One region of the Carnobacterium sp. 17-4 genome, then DNA from elsewhere that is predicted to be linked to it. Evidence: riboswitches for the same ligand, from Rfam matches in the RefSeq annotation. Region 1 holds a riboswitch; the other holds the start of a gene.

Region 1 (3,426 bases):
ATGATGAGACGGTAGATAATGAATACGGAAACTACGATTACTTGATGTTTGCTGATATTGATTATAGTCATCCTGAAGTCGTTGAAGAAACAAAAAAATGGGCTAACTGGTTTATTGAAGAAACTGGAGTGGATGGATTTAGGTTAGATGCTGTTAAACATATAAATGAGAAATTTATTTATGAACTTCGTGAAAGTATAGAAGCTAACTTTGGCAGACAGTTTTTTATAGTAGGAGAATATTGGGACCAAAATTATACAAATTTGAATAGTTATTTAGATAGTCAAGATTACAAGTTGGATTTATTTGATGTAGGATTACACCATCAATTAGAAAAAGCTTCGAAAATGGGTCAAAACTTTGATTTAACACATTTATTTGATCAAACATTAATTAAAAACAATCCAATGCAAGCTGTAACATTTGTAGACAATCATGATTCACAGCCAAATCAATCACTTGAATCATTTGTTGAACCTTGGTTTAAACCTATAGCTTATGGAGTCATCTTATTAAGGAAAGAAGGATATCCTGTACTCTTTTATGGTGATTACTATGGTATAAAGGGAGAAAATCCTATTGAGCCGCATCGTGAAGTGATTGATAAATTACTTTATGTAAAAAAACACTATGCATATGGAGAGCAAACGGATTATTTTGACCATCATAATTGCATTGGTTGGACGCGTTCAGGAAATGAAGAGTACCCCATAGGATGTTCTATAGTCATTTCAAATAGTGATGCTGGTTATAAAGATATGTTTGTAGGAAAAGAAAAAGTGGGATTTGTTTATGAAGATTATTTAGGCAATTGTGCGGAGACAGTAACTATTGATGAAGAAGGAAATGGTCATTTTCTTGTAGAAGCTGGATCCATATCTGTATGGGTTAATAGAAAAGAATAATTGAACCAAAAGAAAAAGATCTAGCTGTTGCTTAACTAATGAATAGAGCGTTTCAGTCTATTCATTAGTTAAGCTTTTTGTATTCTTATTTTCTGATTACTTAAGAGGATTGATTAAGTAGTTTGTCTATAGTAAGCTTATAAGTAATTAAATGTTTTGCAGGGGGACACATGTGTGTTGAGAAGGTTAAAACCTGACCCTTAGAACCTGTTAGTTAACACTGACGTAGGGAGCACTATGTACATATGTATTAAATTATACGTACTAGCTCTCCATTTTTATGGGGAGCTTTTCTTTTGTAAAACTTTTAATTGCGGGGGGACACACGTGTGTTGAGAAGGTTAAAACCTGACCCTTAGAACCTGTTAGTTAATACTGACGTAGGGAGCGATTAGTGGTTTTCTTATACACTTTTTTAGTCTCTACAATTTTTGTAGAGGCCTTTTTGCGTACATCCAAAATAAAGGAGGTCTGAGAGTCATATTTTGTTGAAATGAAATGACAAACAGAATGTTAGGACTAAATAAAATTAAGAATTCAATTATTCAGATGGTAGACAAAGAACAAGAGAAAGAGGAATGAAAAATGTTATCACAAATAAAAAAGACAGCTCCTTTAGTGCATTGCATGACAAACTATGTGGTCGCTAATTTTACGGCGAATGGTTTACTTGCAGTCGGTGCTTCACCTATTATGGCTGATGAAGTGAACGAGGTAACTGAAATAGTGTCGATTGCTCAAGCTTTACTTATTAATATTGGTACTGTGAATGACCGTACAGCAGAAGCTATGTTGCTAGCTGGGGGAAAAGCCAATGAATTATCCATTCCTATTGTGTTGGATCCTGTAGGCGTTGGTTCTACAAGTTATCGAAAACAATTGGTTCAGCTACTTTTAAAGAATATTCAATTTAATTTGATTCGGTGTAATGCAGGAGAATTAGCAGCAATTGCGGGAGAGGTTTGGCAATCAAAAGGTGTAGATAGTGGCACAGGTGAAATAGATATTGCTCTAGTAGCAAAACGAATTGCTTTGCAATATAGGTGTTTGGTTATTGTAACAGGTAAATCAGATTTTATAACAAATGGACATGAGGGATTATACGTTTCAGGAGGCAAAGAAATAGCAACACATATTACAGGTACAGGGTGTTTATTAAGTGCTATCTGTGCAGCGTCTCTTGCTAGTGGAGGTGCAACAAATCAACTGCAGAATTTAGTAACAACGCTAAAAGACTACAAACAAGCTGCTGAACAAAGTACAAATAAAGTAGGGGATTTTGCCTTGCAATTTATGAACAGATTACAAGAGTTAGCGGAGGTTGAGAGATGATTGCATTAACAGTTGCTGGATCAGATTCAGGTGGTGGTGCTGGAATTCAAGCAGATTTAAAAACATTTCAAGAACTTGGTGTATTTGGGACAACAGTTATTACAGCATTAACTGACCAAAATACACTAGGAGTCCACGGTATTTTTGAAGTACCATCAAGTTTTGTACAGCAACAATTACAAACTGTGCTGGATGATTTCTCTATAAAAGCCATTAAAACCGGTATGTTGTTTTCAACTGAAATTATTGAAGTTGTAGCTAAAATTATACAACAACAAAATATTCCGTTGATCGTTGATCCTGTAATGATCGCAAAAGGTGGAGCAAGTCTTTTACAGGATGTAGCAGTAAAAACGTTAATAGAAAAACTTTTTCCTTATACAACAATCTGCACACCAAATATCCCTGAGGCAGAACTGTTAACAGGTAGACAAATTAAAAATGTTGAAGATATCGAAAAAGCTGCACAGGAGATTCTTCAAATGGGAGTTGAATGTGTGGTTATCAAAGGAGGACATTTAGATGGAGAATACGCAACAGACAGAGTGTATTCCCGTCTGAACTCTTTTTCGATAACTACCCCTCGTATCCAAACAAAAGATACTCATGGGACAGGCTGTACATTCTCAGCAGCACTTACAGCAAATATAGCAAAAGGACTATCGATAAAGGAATCGATCATTGAGGCGAAAAAATTTATTCATTTAGCCATTGCTACTCCTCTTCATATTGGACATGGACATGGACATGGACCAACAAATCACTTTGCTTATAATTGTCAGCAAGGAATCTGTGAGGTAGAAGTAAGTGAATTATAATATATTGAGCGTCTATTTTATTATGGGGACAATGAACTGCACAAAAGATCCTTTGAAAATACTTGAAGAAGCATTGGAAGCAGGTATTACATGTTTCCAATTACGTGAAAAAGGTGAAGGGGCACTAACAGGTAGCGTTTATGAAGAGTTTGCCCGTGCTTGCCAAAAAATGTGTCTAGCATACCAAGTGCCTTTTATCATCAACGATGATGTTGAACTCGCACTCAAACTAGATGCTGATGGTATCCATATTGGACAAGAAGATCTAGCTCTTTCTACATTTCGTAAACAAGCGAAAGGAAAAATAATAGGCGTTTCTGTACACAATTCTAGAGAAATGGAACAGGCGATACTTAGTGGAGCAGATTATG
Region 2 (3,426 bases), 960 kb from region 1:
TTCTAATGCTTCAAGAACTCGTTTTCCAATTTTATCATTATGAATAATGTAATAAACCATATGAATATGGTGTTCTGCTTTAGAAATATCTTCAATTAATGAATCAAATTTTTTTGCTCCATCAGTAAATAACTCAATCTTGTTTCCTTTTGTTAAAATAGATTCATCACTTTCTAAAAACAAACTAGCCATTTCTTTTGCATTTTCAGTAGCTTGTTTTCCAGATAATAATTCTTCATCATCAGCTAGCATTTCTTTCTGGGCTTGCACAAGCTCTGGCATCCCTATATTTTCTTGCGAATTAATATCAAATATTTTTTCACGGGTCAATTTTTTCCCGATAAATAAATAAAAAATAAAACCTATACCTGGTAAAAGAATAAGCACAAGTAACCAAGCCCAAGTAGCTGCAATATCACGTTTTTCACGAAATACTGTTATGATAGAAAGTAAAACATTTAGAAAGTAGAGCCCTAAAATTATGTATATTATAATGTTCATTCAATTATTCCTCTCCACCTTATTATTGTCTAATCTTACTACTTCCGTTTTCTTTTAGCTACTAGAAACTATCTGTATAAAAAAATATCAAAAAAAAGAGACTGGAATAATTATCCACTCTCTTTATCTATAGACTTACTAAAGTAAAGCAACCTTTATTTTTTTGGTAAAAATAAAGTTGGCGTCGTTTTGGCCATGATGAATAATACTACACTAGTAGCTATTCCCGTTGCTAAAGCACTACCACCATTCGCAATAAACGAGTACCAAATGGGATTCATACCTTTTGGAGCATAGCTTCCCCAGAAATAATAACCTGCAATAAAGTGCCAAAAGAAACGGGCCACTGTACCAATAATCGTTCCAATTAAAATAAATTGATATTGCTTGAATTGATTATTTTCTTTAAAAGCAAGTTGTAAAGGTTTCCTAACTACACCCGCAAAACCAACAAATGCAAAAGCAACAAAATATTCTATAAATCCTTGTAATGGATGTAAGATGCTAGCATTTCCTATTAAAAAATGAAGTATCCCCCAAAGAAAACCTGCTGCAGTTCCTGCCGCAAAACCACGTCTAAATGCAAACAAGGTCAATGGAATCATACCTAAAGAAATAGTAAAACCTGTCCCAATATTTGTTGGAATCAGGGACAATACAATCGCTAAAGCCGCAAATATTGTACCTTCTATCCAAACTCGTAATCGATCATTTCTCAAAAAAAAACTCCTCCTATTGTGCTGAACAGTGCCACACATCAAAGGAGGAGCTCGAATTATCATTATAAATAACATTTCGTCCCCGTCACAATCCCTACGCTCGTACTAACGAACAGGTTCCAAGGGTTAGAATCACTTGATTCAGTCTCAGCTTTTTACAGCACCCCTTTGTGATGGTTGTTCATTTAATTTTTTCTTACAATATCTATTTTACGATGATTGTTAGGAGTTGTCAATGAAGCATTTATAAGATCTTTTACCCTAATTCGAACTCATTTCATTTGTCAGTTTTTTTGAGTAAACAAATTTATAGCCATCCAACTCTTTCACTTTATTTCTAGTATCTTTAAATCCAGATTTTATATACATCATTTGTCCACTAATGTTATCGTAATCAATCAACAAAATAATTTCAGTAATAGAAGGAAAATGTTCGTTAATAAACCTAGGTAGTTTTTCTAATGAAGCTTTTCCATATCCTTGTTTTAGATACTGCTTATCAACCGAATGGGCTTTTAATAAAATCGCATGAGGATTTGAAACGTAATTTAGAATAGTGTCTCCAGTTTGAAGGATAAAAAAAGCCACCATTTTATTCCCTTCTAACACTAGAATCGGATGTTTTTCACTTTCATGTAAACTTTCTGTCATACCATCCATAGGTTTCACTGTATATGGTGTTTCTTCTATTGTATAGTCTTCTATTATAAAATTATCGCTTACCGTTGCTTCTCTTAAAATTAGACTTTTCATATCACCCATAACAAACCTCCTATACTTTTATTTCAAATCCCATTGATTTTCAACGTATAGCTTATTTTTTACCATCCCACTCAGCGTAAAACTCTTCTAAGTATGCTTCCATGTAAGCATGTCTTTTTTTAGCCATTTCTTTTCCAATACTCGTATTCATCTTATTTTTTAATTTTAATAATTTTTCATAAAAATGCATAATTGCTGTATCTTCTCCAGAACGATAGTCTTCAATTGTAAGCTGATTTCGTGGTTTTTTCGCTGGATCATGGATTAAGCGATTTTTTGAGCCCGAGTAAGCCATAGTTCGTGCAATTCCAATTGCGCCCAATGCATCCAATCGATCTGCGTCTTGAACAATTTGTCCTTCTATAGAAGATAGTACCACTTTATTTGTTCCGCCCTTATAAGACATATGAAGAATAATTCCCATTATCTGTTCGATTTCTGGTTCGATTAGTGAAAATCTAGAAAGCCATACTCTAACCTTATTTTCTCCTTCAGCTTCTGTCTTATTTAACTTGCCGTCTGCTACGTCATGTAAGAGAGCTGCCATTTCACAAACAAAAAGATCAATATTTCCTTTTTCCTTTTGCGCTATACTTTTAGTTAGATTTCGAACACGGTCAATATGCCACCAATCATGACCGCTAGCATCATCTTTTAAAAGTTGGTAGACATATTCTTCTGTCTCATTTATTATGTTTTTTTGCAATTGCGTTAACATCCATCGTCCACCTCTTTTGGGTCATCAAAGTACTTAAAATAAGTTTATCAATCTCACTTAAAAATCACAAGTTATATGTCCATTGTAATGTTATTCTTTATCGGACTTTTTTCAAATAAACGAACAAAAAATAGCCAAAAAAAAAGTTTTTTCATTTTTTTTATTCATGCTCTAAGGTCTGTTATATAGGCAAAACAAAGGCACTAAAGCTTATTTTTGAAAATGCTTTGGTTTTTCATTTGTTTTCATTCATGTTACACTACTCATTGTGTTCCATTTGAAACTATTTTTTTTATGAATAGTTGTCGTTGTTTTTTTGTAAAAGGGGTTTTAGATAAAACTACTATGGACAGTGGTTAGCTAGTCAATTTATGTTTGGATCCTCTTTTACATCAATTTTGATTTATTAGTTTGAGATTCATACCTAAAAAGGGAAAGGAGATGTTATTTTGTCAAAAATAACTGTTGAAAATGTATCGAAAGTTTTTGGTAAAAAAACAACACAAGCCTTAGAAATGTTGAAAGAACAAAAATCTAAGCAAGAAATTTTAAAAGAAACGGGGGCCACTGTTGGGGTTAATAACGTTAGTTTCACTGTTGAAGAAGGTGAAATTTTTGTTATTATGGGATTATCTGGTAGTGGAAAATCAACTCTTGTTCGAATGTTTAATCGTTTAATCGATCCTACAAAAGGAGATATCTATATAGATGATGAGAATCTCTCTA

Evidence for each region. A riboswitch is a leader RNA that binds a small molecule or an ion and turns the genes downstream of it on or off. The one in region 1 is predicted to bind thiamine pyrophosphate.
Region 2: linked by a shared signal. The riboswitch ahead of thiT (energy-coupled thiamine transporter ThiT) and the one ahead of thiM (hydroxyethylthiazole kinase) in region 1 are both predicted to bind thiamine pyrophosphate.

Annotation. Positions count from the first base shown of each region.
Region 1 is NC_015391.1:18,390-21,815, forward strand. Features, by position in the region: gene CAR_RS00085 (alpha-amylase) at 1-905, shown strand, start outside; TPP riboswitch at 1,056-1,154, shown strand; TPP riboswitch at 1,211-1,309, shown strand; gene thiM (hydroxyethylthiazole kinase) at 1,491-2,237, shown strand; gene thiD (bifunctional hydroxymethylpyrimidine kinase/phosphomethylpyrimidine kinase) at 2,234-3,055, shown strand; gene thiE (thiamine phosphate synthase) at 3,045-3,426, shown strand, end outside.
Region 2 is NC_015391.1:979,049-982,474, reverse strand. Features, by position in the region: gene cls (cardiolipin synthase) at 1-501, opposite strand, end outside; gene thiT (energy-coupled thiamine transporter ThiT) at 657-1,220, opposite strand; TPP riboswitch at 1,295-1,398, opposite strand; gene CAR_RS04795 (GNAT family N-acetyltransferase) at 1,482-1,982, opposite strand; gene CAR_RS04790 (HD domain-containing protein) at 2,035-2,700, opposite strand; gene CAR_RS04785 (quaternary amine ABC transporter ATP-binding protein) at 3,150-3,426, shown strand, end outside.